4 regions of the Paenibacillus sanfengchensis genome follow, and region 1 is predicted to be linked to each of the others. Evidence: riboswitches for the same ligand, from Rfam matches in the RefSeq annotation. Region 1 holds a riboswitch; each other region holds the start of a gene.

Evidence for each region. A riboswitch is a leader RNA that binds a small molecule or an ion and turns the genes downstream of it on or off. The one in region 1 is predicted to bind cyclic di-AMP.
Region 2: linked by a shared signal. The riboswitch ahead of V4U84_RS25485 (C40 family peptidase) and the one ahead of V4U84_RS15040 (hypothetical protein) in region 1 are both predicted to bind cyclic di-AMP.
Region 3: linked by a shared signal. The riboswitch ahead of V4U84_RS23395 (TrkH family potassium uptake protein) and the one ahead of V4U84_RS15040 (hypothetical protein) in region 1 are both predicted to bind cyclic di-AMP.
Region 4: linked by a shared signal. The riboswitch ahead of V4U84_RS06430 (APC family permease) and the one ahead of V4U84_RS15040 (hypothetical protein) in region 1 are both predicted to bind cyclic di-AMP.

What each region holds. Positions count from the first base shown of each region.
Region 1 is NZ_JBAGJC010000006.1:144,939-148,250, forward strand. Features, by position in the region: gene V4U84_RS15035 (hypothetical protein) at 98-502, opposite strand; cyclic di-AMP (ydaO/yuaA leader) riboswitch at 618-781, opposite strand; cyclic di-AMP (ydaO/yuaA leader) riboswitch at 1,290-1,461, shown strand; gene V4U84_RS15040 (hypothetical protein) at 1,609-2,100, shown strand; gene V4U84_RS15045 (hypothetical protein) at 2,115-2,552, shown strand; gene V4U84_RS15050 (OsmC family protein) at 2,690-3,109, opposite strand; gene V4U84_RS15055 (ABC transporter ATP-binding protein) at 3,132-3,312, opposite strand, start outside.
Region 2 is NZ_JBAGJC010000022.1:45,698-49,009, forward strand. Features, by position in the region: gene V4U84_RS25475 (M1 family metallopeptidase) at 1-1,143, shown strand, start outside; gene V4U84_RS25480 (hypothetical protein) at 1,301-2,131, shown strand; cyclic di-AMP (ydaO/yuaA leader) riboswitch at 2,353-2,487, shown strand; gene V4U84_RS25485 (C40 family peptidase) at 2,490-2,981, shown strand; cyclic di-AMP (ydaO/yuaA leader) riboswitch at 3,224-3,312, shown strand, end outside.
Region 3 is NZ_JBAGJC010000017.1:6,444-9,755, forward strand. Features, by position in the region: gene V4U84_RS23390 (CPBP family intramembrane glutamic endopeptidase) at 1-642, opposite strand, end outside; cyclic di-AMP (ydaO/yuaA leader) riboswitch at 928-1,087, shown strand; gene V4U84_RS23395 (TrkH family potassium uptake protein) at 1,167-2,501, shown strand; gene V4U84_RS23400 (potassium channel family protein) at 2,517-3,179, shown strand.
Region 4 is NZ_JBAGJC010000003.1:34,031-37,342, reverse strand. Features, by position in the region: gene V4U84_RS06445 (PEP/pyruvate-binding domain-containing protein) at 1-29, shown strand, start outside; gene V4U84_RS06440 (acyl-CoA-like ligand-binding transcription factor) at 138-680, shown strand; gene thiD (bifunctional hydroxymethylpyrimidine kinase/phosphomethylpyrimidine kinase) at 784-1,602, shown strand; cyclic di-AMP (ydaO/yuaA leader) riboswitch at 1,814-2,010, shown strand; gene V4U84_RS06430 (APC family permease) at 2,147-3,312, shown strand, end outside.

The DNA.
Region 1 (3,312 bases):
TTCCCGCACCAAACGACAAATCCGATCACAAGCGCGAAGGCTGCGGCTAACGTTAGTCCCATCCAAATATCCAGCATTACGACACTCCTCCAAATAATTAATCAGTCAGATCGCTGAGTAGAAACCCGACTTCCCCGTTTTTTGTGTATATCACATAGGAAGCACCGAGTTTTTTATAAATCGCCTCGGGATGCCACATGGTCGTCACAACAGTTATCGCCTTGCTGGAAAACCGGGCAACAAACTGTAAATACTGGCAGCTCAGCGGTAGACTGGACTCAAAAATGAAAACTCGCCCGATCGGAAATACAGGTATCTCACCCACCTTATTACGGGTAGTACTTACACGCAAAATCTCATTCACTCCGATTTCCCTCAGCAGCTTTTCTTCCCTTTTGTTATTGGTTAAGGCTGCTACCGGAATTTTTTGGTACATAAGCAACCGAATGAAGTTTCTCCCCGCTTTATTCGAAGCGGCCACTAAAATACGGCTTTTCTCCATGCGCTCCTCCTCCGAATCAAGGAAAAAGGCAACAAAAAGAAGCCTTGGAAAAGAGGAACCTTTTCCGCGGCTTCTCGCTCATGACGCTTTCGTCCTGATCGGCCCGCGACAAAATGTTGCCTCTCCATACGCTTACGAGGTTAGCTGTCGGATTCGGGCGTGAGAGTCGCCCTACACCAGGCATTTGAGAGTGCCGAGTGATTCACCCCATGAAACCGAGCGCGGTTTCGTTGGTTCCCCCGTTCCTTGAGTCTTCCAAGGATTCAGCGTTTTAAAAGATTATTGTAAGTCACAGTTTTCCGAGACTGTGGCAGAAAAAACTATGAATAACCGATTGATTCATCCTCTCCCTCAATAGCACACGATCCTTTATCTACGGGTTAGCTGACATTTACAGGCGGTGAGAGACGCCCGTCTTCGCTGATCGAGTCGTGAACGAACGATTTCGTTCCCGGTTCCGATCGGCTTGCTCCCACACAAGCTTCGGTCCGTTGACTCCCCGTTTTGGATCGGCAGCTCCATTAGAATCGAATAGCAATTCAATTCATGGACCGTATCTTACTCCTTGACAAAATGATTGTAAAACGCTGTAGCATGAGTATCCACTGAAATAAGGAGTTCTAGGATAAAGGCAGCGTTATCAAAATGGAAACTCTTTTTTTTCCTCGCAAATACTCATGTTTACAAGGCTTTTCATCATTTTTACGGTTTTTTTACACCCGTGGGCGGTTTATTTACCCCTTTTTTATACGGACCTGAATTATAGTTAGAACCGTGAATTCTTCGACTTGTATGAACGCTGAATTCCCGTTATGGCGGGAAGCGGGGGAACCATCGGACCGCAAATTCGGTCCAACTTGGGGTGAATCCGAAGTGAGACGTTATCGGTCTCGTAAGGTAGGGCGACTCTCACCGCCCGAATCCGACAGCTAACCTCGTAAGCGCAGCAGAGAGAACCTTGATTTCCGTGCTTTTGCGTCGGGGCATTTTGCCCGTCCGCACAAACCGCTGCAGGGGTTTATTCTCTGTCGGCGGTTTTTTTGTTGTAAGCATGCGGACAAACGAGCTTTTAAACATTTTAACCCTATGGGAGGATGAGGATCGACATGAGGACTTATTATTGGGGATCGCATCGGAATCTTCTGGACCCGGTTAGCTTGCGTTACCTGTATTTTGGAGCGTTCTGGTATGAAGAACACGGGCAAAGATTTATCGTAGGTTATGGTTTCGGCGACAACAAGATCGGGATATTCCGCCAGTTCGGCGCACCGGCACCCTGTCAAGAATGCACGGATATAGAGGTTTTGCACGAGATCTACCGGGAATTCAGGAAACAACAGCAGGAACAAGATTGGTCGGCGCGCTTGCGCCTTCCGCTTCTGGCAGCTTTTCGAAAACCTTGGCTCCGGATACCTCCGGGCTGGTATGTGCTGAAATTGCAAGCGTCGTTTCCCGCTCATTTAACCTTTGTTCACAAAACAAAATACGCCGTATGGCTGGAGCATTCTGCCGTTTGCGAAAACGAAACGGAAATCCGAAGCTATATTCACAAGGCTGAGAACATGCATCATGTCGATTTTAATTGGTTGAACGGTTGAGGAGGGTTACGGAGATGAATAACAATAGACTAACGCGAATTGAACTGTTCGCCTTTAGTGGACCTCCATCTTTTGTTATTGCCGCCCGGGGCTCCCAAGAATGCTGGTATTGCATCCTGAAACTTTCCTGCGGAGACTGCAGCGGTTTCGGCGCTTGTCCTGTCTCTACGGACGGCAAAGGGTTCGACTTGATTAAATGGGGGGATTTTTTGCGGTCCATCCGAAACCAATCGGTAGAAGAAGCCTTGGAAATTGTTCGTTCCAAAGGCTCGGAATGGCTCCCGGGACAACTGGCATTGGTCCGATCCGCCTTGCTGGACACCGCTCTGTCCAGGCAGTCCCGCCTCAAAGCAGCGGCCGGAGCCGAATATAAGAGAAGCCTCTTCAGCAACCGCCCGTGGAACGCAGCACAGTTGATTCATGAATCTATAGCGTATTTTTCGATATTATAAGAAAAACCCAGAATCGCTTTCGCTCCAACCATCATATATGACTCCGATGCTCTCATCAGTAGACAAAAAGATACCCACAGTCCCGGCACTTTTTTTCTAAGTGTCCAGACTATGAGTATCCTCCATTTCCGTCGTTCTTATTTAAACACTTCCACGCCATTCAGAATGAGTCTGTGTGTAATCGTCGCATTTAACGAGTCCGATACGGAACAATATTTCGAAGTCCCGAGTTCAATGGCCTTCCAAATCCGGTAATCGGGAATATCGCCGTCTACCTTAAAGATCAGCTCGATCGAGGCAAATCCTTTGGGGGGCTCTTCCTTGCGGACTCCGTTCGTTACAATCTCAATCTTTTCAATAGAAGACAGGAAGTTCTCCAGAATCATCGTTACATCAATGCCAATACACCCCGCCAAGCTTGCCAATAATACCTCCACGGGCGAAGCGCCGTTGCCCTCTCCTCCCCATTGCGGAGTTGCGTCCATATTCACTTTGTAGCCGGAAGGACCCTCTGCTTGAAAAAACTTTTTCCCCTGCCAAGTTGTCGTTACTTGCATGTTGTTAACCTACCTTCTTTTTCTATTTATGATATAAATGACAAGCTGTATAACGATTTTCGGATACTTTTTGCCATTCTGGCTGAACGTTGCCGCACTCTGGCATAGCGTGAGGACAACGGGTATGAAAAACGCAGCCTGAAGGCGGTTTGCGCGGACTCGGCACCTCTCCGGACAGAACAATCCGCTCCCTTCGCTTGTCC
Region 2 (3,312 bases), on a different contig from region 1:
AAGACGGTTCAATTCTATGCCGACGATGTCCACGATTTTGCCTGGTCGGCTTCCCCCCACTTCGTTTACGCCGAAGAGCCGTTTTCCTCGGCGGAAGTCCCGGGAGTCCGCATCAAGCTATACCTCGATCCGGCGCACAAGGATCTGAAGGAGCGGTATTTTTACGCGGCTAAAGTAGCCCTCTCCAACTTCAGCAAATGGTATGGGCGCTACCCGTACTCCACCCTGTCCGTCGTCGTTCCGCCCATCCAGGGCAACGGTGCCGGCGGCATGGAATATCCGACCTTGGTCACGGCCTTTGGCGCGGGGAGCGACTCTCCGGGTTACGACGAATTGGAGCGCACTGTGATTCATGAAGTAGCCCATCAGTTTTTTTATGGGATGGTGGCCAATAACGAGTTTGAAGAAGCCTGGCTTGACGAAGCCTTCGCCTCCTACGCGGAGGACAAATTGATGGAGCAGGAGTTCGGGATTGCGCCCAATCTGCCGCTGCAGGCCGCGCTTATCTCCTCCCCGGCCTCTTTGACACAAGCCTCCTGGAAGTTTGGTTCCGGCGATGCTTACGCCAAAAACGTATATTCCCGGGGCAAATTGATTCTGCTGGATATCGAGCGACAGGTCGGAGCCAAAGCCATGAAGCGGATTCTTTACAGTTACAGTCAAAAATACCGTTTCAAGCATCCGACGACCGCCGATTTCCAACGTGTCGTCGAGCAGTCCACCAGCCGCAGCTGGAAGGCTTATTTCAACCAGTATGTGTACGATGGTAAAATGGCCGACTTCTCGGTGGACCGTATCATAGTCAATCAAATCGCCAACAAGAACGGGGCGCCCCTGTATGAATCAAAGGTTACTTTAAGCCGTCGGGGCGGAAACGCCCCCAAAATTCCGCTTCTCTTCAGCTTCAAGGACGGACATACGGTCCGCAAAGTCTGGAACGGCGAAGGTGGAACCGTTCAGATGAAGCTGCAGTATAAAGAACCTTTGGACTGGGTGCAGGTCGATCCCGATTATTCGCTGGTTCTCGAGAACAAACACATCAACAATTACATGAGGGCCGAAATTGCCGAGCCAACCGGCACCCGGGCTACGCTTGGCGTCGTAAAACTGCTGGAAGCGCTGCTGGGGACGCTCGTCTGGTAGGGCTCACAAAACCAGGCCTATGCTTTCGAAGTAAGTTTTGTACGCAGCTATCTCTAAGATGTAACGCTCACAAAACCAGGCCTATGCTTTCGAAGTAAGTTTTGTACGCAGCTATCTCTAAGATGTAACGCTCACAAAACTTTTAGGAGGGAAAATAATGACCTACGTACGGAATGGATGGGGGCTTGTTCGAAGCCAATTTCCCTCTGTGATCATCCTGTTTCTGTACCAGCTGCTTTGGGGGTTGTTCTTCTACCGGCTAATTCACTCGGCCGTGATCGCCTTGCTGTCGCGGTATCCCGATCCCCCACCGAATGAGTTGAGCCAGGTTCTTTACTTGATCGAGGGACAAATCGAGCTCGGACGGAGCCCGGCGATCCACCAGTATTTGTGGATGCTGTTCGGCCTGATTGCCCTGCGTCTGCTGATGACCCCGTTGTTTCAAGCCGGTATTCTTTACGGCATGAAACCTCCGGAGGAGCAAGGGGCCGGGCTTCCGCTCTTCCGCGGCATGAAGGAATTCTGGAAGCCGGTCACTCTCTTTTTCCTGCTGGAGCTGATTCTGCTCGCCCTGCCGGGGTTATGGATCATCCCGAAGTTAGCGGCCCTCTGGCCTTGGCTCATCCCGGGGGGCGGCCGTCTGGGCCCCCTGCTGGCGATCATCGGGCTGCTTTTGGGGTGGGCGGCCTACGGCTGGCTCATTCGCCAGCTCCTATTGTTCTCCCAATTTGGCTATCTGTTCAAGACGGGAGTTTGGAACTCCCTTCTAATCAGCCTCAGACACCTGCTGCCCGGCATCGCCATCTCCCTCATCCTCGGCACGGCCGGAGCCGTCTTATTTCTCATCTGCGGGGCCTTCTCTTGGATCTGGACCGGGTTGGCCGCCATGGTTTTACAGCAAACCTATCCTTTTATCCGCAGCCTATTTCAAATTTGGAGTATATCCTCTCAATATGAACTCTGGCAGACCAAGTTACATAAAGGTTAAATTTTTTTCATCTTTGTCTATCCCTTGCACCACAAGGCCTCCGCGGAAAAGCGGGGGCTTTTCCCTGTGTTTTCGCCTCTGAATCTTGCTAAATAGCCGTTGCCAAAATATACTTGCCTTTGTTACAATAGCAACAGCACAATTCAGTAACGATTTTGTAATTATTTTTGTCACCTTGGCAGGAGAATCATGTCGGGTGTCGAATATGTAAGTAAATCGGATGTAAACTACAGCCGAATTCCCTTGGCGGGGAACGGGGGAACCACTTTGGGTGAATTGATCTCGCAAGAGAGGGATCATAGGGGACCTTCAACCGAATCCTTAAGCTAACCTCGTAGGCATTGGAAGGAGCATTTTCTTGAAGAAACAGTTGACCGCAGCAGCAGTAAGTCTGGCCATTCTTTTCTCCGTTGGCACTGGGAGCGCTTTCGCCGATTCCACGTTGGACGGCGTCATCGATACGGCCTTGGGAACGGAGTACTCTTCCGGCGGCACTACAACGTCCGGCTTCGATTGTTCCGGATTTACCATGTACGTCTTTTCGAAGATCGGTATTAAACTGCCCCATCAATCCGGTGCCCAATACAAGATGGGAACGGCCGTAGAGAAGGAAGAGCTGATTGCCGGCGATCTCGTGTTCTTCAACACTTCCGGTAAAGGCGTTTCTCATGTCGGCGTTTATGTTGGTGATGGCAAGTTTGCCCACGCATCTTCTTCCAAGGGCGTAGTCATCAGCAAACTGAGTGAGAAGTATTATGTACAGCGTTATGTCGGAGCGAAACGGATTCTGAGTACCGATAAGTACGAAGAAGTCACCACCGACTCCCAAGAGCATGACGATGTAGAATAATTCCGGCAAAGGCCCGCAGCGATTCTTTCGAGTCGTAGACTGCGGGTTTTTTCATGGCTGTTTGGGAAATCCCGTTTAGGAGAAATTACCCGTCTCTCCCCGGCATAAACAGGACAATAGAATTAAAATATCCGGCAACCCTAGAATAGCTTGCCAAAGCAAGTTAGGCTTGGTACAATAACCAAAGTAAATAGTAACAACTTTGTAAACATTGTTCGCCACGTCACAACTTTGGGTGCATTCAACTAGACTAGCCGAATTCCCGGCACCCGGGAAACGGGGGAACCATTTTGGGTGAATTGATTACCGATACATAGGAATCATAGGGAAC
Region 3 (3,312 bases), on a different contig from region 1:
GCTGATATCCATTTGGGCCCGGGCGTCGCCGATTTTGTAATCGTTAAATGTTAACCGGAGCCCGGAGGCGGTTTCGTCTACCGCAGGAGCGCCTTGCTCGCCGTACCCGAGCGCCTTCAGATAGGGCTGGGCCAGCTCGACTTTTTCGTCCAGGCCAAGCAAGAGTCCCTCGCTGCTTTCCAGCTCATTTGGCGGGGCGAGGAAGTCGGTTTTCGGAATCTTTTTAAATCCGACCGCCTTTCCCGTCGTCATATGTATGTCGATAGTAACCCCGTCCCACCCTTCGTCGGACAGGCCGAAATAAACGCGGAACACATCATAAGGAAACTGCTTGTCATATTTCTCCAGGTAATCCTTCATTAACTTCTCTTTGGTCAAATAACCGTAAACGTCGGCCCGGGTCTGATAAGTGACGATGACTTCTTCTCCGGGAGAAACCCCGAGTTCGTCCTGCGCAAACTTAAGGGCGGCCGCTTTGGCCTGGTCCTTGGTGAGCACCTGCGCCGATTGTTCCAGCTGCAGGGTTTCGGAGGCCGTTGAAGGGTAGATTTGGAGAAGAACAAACAAAATCAATCCCAGGGCGGCAAGCCCCCACAAGGTTCCGTTCTTCATCCGGCGCCGCGGTTTTAGGTCGGAATACATGTCAAAACTCCTTTTTGATTTTTTGGAATCCGTATGATTTTGACAAATCGATGTCACAGTAAAAGATAACACAGGGGGCGGCGCTTCGCCACAGATGGAGGAGAAAATGTGAAAATGCGCAATAACGTTGGGAAAGCAAAGCATGGCTTAGATAAAGGGATACCATAAAGCTTGTTTCCTCCCTTTTCGGCGTTTATCGCATAATTTCATCGAAATATCACTTTGTAGTGCGGCCGAATAAGGCTTATAATCCTTTTGACGAAAATGCAATGAAAATAATGAAACTTCATAAATTGGCCGAATTTCTTTTGAAAACGGGGGAACCGATCTTTAGGGGTGAATTTCGCTTCCGGCAAGCATTCTCGCTTGTTGCGACGGCGAATAGGGCAGACCTAGCAAGCCCGAATCCGTCAGCTAACCTCGTAGGCCTTTGCTGCAGGGACCAATCAAAAGGCATTGGATTTCCAGTGCTTTTTTTTTCTTTTGTACTTTTTTGTCCAATATACAAAATGAGGTGAACCGCCTTGCTTTCCAAATGGTTTAAATTCTCCCCGCCGCAGGTTCTGGTGCTGGGATTCGCGGCCATTATCCTGCTCGGGTCTTTTCTGCTGATGCTTCCGGTTTCCAGTACAACCGGAGAATCGCTTCCCTGGATCGATGCGCTGTTTACCGCGACCTCGGCAACTTGTGTAACCGGACTTGTGGTGGTGGATACGGGCACTTATTTTTCCACGTTCGGACAGGTAGTCATTATGTTGCTGATTCAGGTCGGGGGCCTGGGGTTTATGACGATGGCCACGCTGTTCTCTCTCGTGTTGAAGCGGAAAATCTCGCTAAAGGACCGTCTGTTGCTTCAGGAGGCGATGAACCAGAATACGATGGAGGGCATCGTCCGGCTGATTCGCAAAGTCCTGCTTTACTCGCTGATCATTGAGTCCGGCGCTGCTCTTGTGTTTGCGATTCGCTGGTCCTTCGATATGCCGCTCGGCCGGGCGATTTATTACGGGATTTTTCACGGCGTCTCCATGTTCAACAATGCCGGATTTGATCTGTTCGGGGAATACCGGAGCCTGACCCAATATGTTAGCGACCCGGTCGTCAACTTCGTCGCGATGTTTCTTATCGTGTCGGGGGGAATCGGGTTTATCGTTGTATCGGATTTGATCGAGTTCCGGAAGCGCCGCAAGTTCTCGCTGCATACCAAAGTGGTGCTTTCGATGACCACCGCTTTGATTTTGGTGGGGGCTCTGGTGATATTCATTTTTGAATTTACCAACCCCAAGACGCTTGAGCCGCTGGGATGGGACGGGAAGTTTTTGGCTTCCTTCTTCCAGTCGGTGACGCCGAGAACGGCGGGAGCCAATACGCTGGATATCGGGGCGCTGCGGCAGGCCACCCAGTTTTTTATCATTATTCTGATGTTTATCGGCGCCTCGCCCAGCTCGACGGGGGGCGGCATCAAGACGACGACATTCACGATTCTTGTGGGTGCCGTGATTTCCATGATCCGGGGGCGGTCGGATCTCGTGCTGTTCCGGTACCGGCTGGCCCAAGAGCGTATTTTCAAGGCGGTTACGATCACTATGCTGGCGCTTTTTCTCGTCGTCGCTGTGGCGATGGTGCTGTCCACGACGGAGGACGCCAGCTTTCTGAGCATCCTGTTTGAAGCGACTTCCGCGTTCGGAACGGTCGGCTTGACGATGGGACTGACCGGCAAACTGACCGTCATGGGGAAAATCATTATCAGCTTTACCATGTTCGCCGGGCGGCTCGGGCCGCTCACCCTGGCTTATGCGCTGGGACCACAGCAGGGTAAAGAATTATACAGGCATCCTGAGGGCAAAATGATTATCGGATAAGGGGAAAAGGACAAGATGAAGACACAGCAGTTTGTCGTGATCGGATTGGGGCGCTTCGGTTCCAGTCTGGCACTGGAGCTGATGGAACTCGGTTACGAAGTATTGGGCGTGGACCGCAACGAGGACGTCGTTGAAGAGTGGAGCCATTTGCTCACGCATGCCGTGGTAGCAGACGCGACCGATGAGGAGGTGCTTAAGTCCCTCGGCGTACGGAACTTCGATTGCGGAATTGTCGCCATCGGTAACGACATTCAGATGAGCATTTTGAGCGCGATTCTTCTGAAGGATCTGGGCATCAAGACGGTAGTGGCCAAAGCGATTTCGGTTCTACACGGCCGCGCATTGGAGAAACTGGGGGTTGACCGGGTGATTTTTCCGGAGCGGGACATGGGGATTCGCGTGGCCCATCAGCTTGTGACCCCCAATTTGCTCGATTATCTCGAGTTGTCCAAAGAATTCAGCATCGTGGAGTTGAAGGTGCCAACGTGTCTGAACGGTAAAAATGTGGGCGATTTGAACCCGCGCGCCCGCTTCGGCTGCAGCATCGTGGCGATCCATCGGGAGAATGGCATTATCATCGCCCCGACGGCAATGGATCATTTGGTCGCCGGCGATATTATGGTGATTATCGGCGCCAACAAGAACATCGAGGAATTCGAAGCTATCATAAATGATTAATCTCCCCTTTATTTAAGAAAATAAGGCTATATAAGTTGAACGATTGATTCCGTGTAAAGGGCTCCTTTTACACGCTTGGCCTGCAACTGATGGTTTGGTTCAGATTAACGGGAATTCTTCCCGTTAATTTGGT
Region 4 (3,312 bases), on a different contig from region 1:
AGGGCATTGTCCAAATACTTTCGGAGTGATAATCTGTAAACTACAGTGGGTGGAACAAAAATTGAATTGGGGTGGGGGCTATATCAGAGAAAAGAAACCAGGGCGGAGGCCTACGCGAGCGCAAAAAGGCAAAAGCTATGGCTGAAGTCCAGAAGCACGCGATGCGGTTGTTTCGCGAACAGGGCTATAGGGCCACTACGGTGGAGCAGATTGCCGAGGCGGCGGAGATATCCTACAGCACTTTTTTTCGGTACTTTTCCAGTAAGGAAGATGTGCTGACCCGTGATAATTATGATTCCCTGCTTATTCGCGCTTTTGAGGAGCAGCCTCCCGGTTTAAGTCCTATTCATGCGTTGAAAAACGCCATGATCTCGGAGATTTCTAATATGTCCGCCGAGGAGTTGTCCACGATGCGCGAGCGGAATCAGCTGGTGATTTCGATTCCGGAGCTCTGGGCGGCGTTGGTGAACAACATGACGCAGATGATGCATCTGATCGCGGATATCGTCGCGGGGCGGGTCGGCGGCCACCCGGAGGATCTGGCGATCCGCACTTTAGCCGGAGCTGTGGTGGGTGTGAATATTTCGGTGATACTTCATTATGCGAAAAATCCGGAGACCGATTTTGCCGAGCTTTTGGAGGAAGCGCTAAGCCATCTGGAAAAAGGATTCTCTCTGTAAGACCGGTACAGAACCAAAGCTGAAAATAACTCCACTGACTTTCTGAAAATAATGCTACAATAAAGGCCGAAACAGTAAAGTTTTTCGCAAAGGGGTAATGGACATGACAACCATACTGAAAACATTGACGATAGCCGGCAGCGATTCCAGCGGCGGGGCGGGAATCCAGGCGGATTTGAAGACCTTTGAGGAATACGGGACCTATGGATTGAGCGCGTTGACCACCATCGTGACGATGGATCCGGACCGCGGCTGGCATCACAGCGTATATCCGGTGGATGCGGCCCTCGTTGCCGAACAGCTGAAGACCGTATTTGCCGGCGGGCCCGTTGCGGCCATGAAAACGGGAATGCTGGGCAGCGTGGCGATCATCGAAGTCGTGGAAGCCTGCATTAAGCGGAATCGGCAGCAAAATGTCGTCATCGACCCGGTAATGGTCTGCAAGGGCGAGGACGAAGTGCTGAATCCCGAAAGCGCGGATGCGATTCGCGATTCTTTGTTGCCGCTGGCAACCGTGACCACGCCGAACCTGTTCGAAGCGGGCGTATTGTCCGGAATGGGGCGTCTGACCTCGGTGGCGGATATGAAGGAAGCGGCGAAACGAATTCGGGAACGGGGGGCCCGGAACGTCGTTATCAAAGGCGGGAAGGCTCTCGAGGGCGAAAAAGCGCTCGACATATTCTACGACGGCTCCGAATTTACGATCCTGGAGAGCGATAAAATCGAACCGGCCCACAACCACGGTGCGGGCTGTACATTTGCCGCCGCGGTAACCGGCGGGCTGGCTTGCGGCATGCCGGTCAAGGAGGCGGTGGAGAAAGCGAAAAAATTCGTGACGGCCGCGATCCGCTCCGGATACGCATTTAACGAATTTGTAGGTCCCGTTTTTCACGCGGGGTATCGCTTGAACGGCGAGCAATAAAACCATGGCCCTCCATTTAAGGTCTTGTTCTCCTGTGCGGAGAGCAGGACCTTTTCTTACATTTGACGTGGGCTGATAAATCATGAAAGGAAATGAAAATAAGGGAAGTAAGCGCTTAATCGAACCCTTTTGGGTCAATGTTTCGTGAAATCGGGCACATCAAGGGTTTTACACGGATAAGTGAAAGGAGTATATTCACTCATGGATTTCATATCAAAATTCGCTGAATTTCCAGTAAGGGAAAACGGGGGAACCGATTTGTCGTCAACGTTTGGCCGGGAGAGTATCGGCCAAATCAAAGCGGCAGGGGGTGAATCCGCGGCAGCTTTCAGTCAGGGCTTTCGCGGAGGGGTGATTCTCGCCACCCTAATCCGACAGCTAACCTCGTAAGCGTAGTTCGGGAGAGGATGATACTGTGACCATGCAGACATGACATGGACCACAGGGGTTCTGACCTCTGTGGTTTTTTGCTGTGCTCCCCTATGCTTTTTTTTCCGAAGAAAATGGGTATTCTATCTTAAACCAACTATGAGGTGTTGCAGTTATGTTTACCATGCTAAAAAGAGTGCTCATCGGTCAGCCGCTGAAGTCTACGGAACTGGGGGAACAAAAGCTCAGTAAAACGAAAGCGCTGGCGATTCTGTCTTCGGATGCCCTGTCCTCCATTGCCTATGGTCCCGAACAGATCCTGATTGTGCTGATGGCCATCGGGGCGGCGGCCTTTTGGTATTCCATCCCGATTGCCGTAGGAATTCTCGTGCTGCTGACGGCTCTCGTCCTGTCCTACAGACAAGTGATTTTCGCTTATCCGCACGGGGGCGGCGCCTATGTGGTGTCGAAGGAGAACCTTGGTGTTAATGCGGGCCTGCTGGCGGGCGGAGCCCTGTTGGTTGATTATATTTTGACGGTGGCGGTCAGCATTTCGGCGGGGACGGACGCCATTACTTCCGCCTTTCCGTCGCTGCATCCTTATAATGTGCTGATCGCTTGCCTGCTGGTTGTGCTGATTACCGTTCTCAACCTGCGCGGCATTACCGAGTCGGCTTCCATTCTGGCTTATCCGGTGTACTTGTTCGTCCTGATCATCTTCATAACGATCGGTGCGGGATTGTATCGGATTATGACCGGCCAGGTCCCGAGCGATCTGCACGCCCCGATCGGTACACCTGTCGCCGGGCTGACCTTGTTTTTGCTGTTGAAGGCTTTTGCGTCCGGGAGTTCGGCCTTGACCGGGGTGGAGGCGATCTCCAATGCGATCCCGAATTTTAAGGACCCCGCCCCGAGGAATGCTTCCAAAACCCTGGCGGCGATGGGCATTCTGCTGGCTTTGCTGTTTACCGGAATCGTCTGGCTCGCGTATTACTACGGCATCTCGCCAAAAGGCGAGGAAACGGTCGTTTCGCAAATCGCCTCGGCAACCTTCGGCAGAGGCGGGATGTATTTCGCGATTCAGGGAATCACCGCAATGATTCTCGTCCTTGCCGCGAACACAGGGTATTCGGCATTTCCGCTGCTGGCGGTCAACCTGGCAAAGGATAAATATATCGCCCGGATGTTCACCGTTCGTGGAGATCGCCTTGGCTATTCGAACGGAATTGTGTTTCTGGCGGCGGCTTCGATTTTATTGATTATCGTGTTTAAAGGGCAGACCGAGCATTTGATTCCGCTTTATGCGGTCGGGGTTTTTATCCCGTTCACACTGGCGCAGGC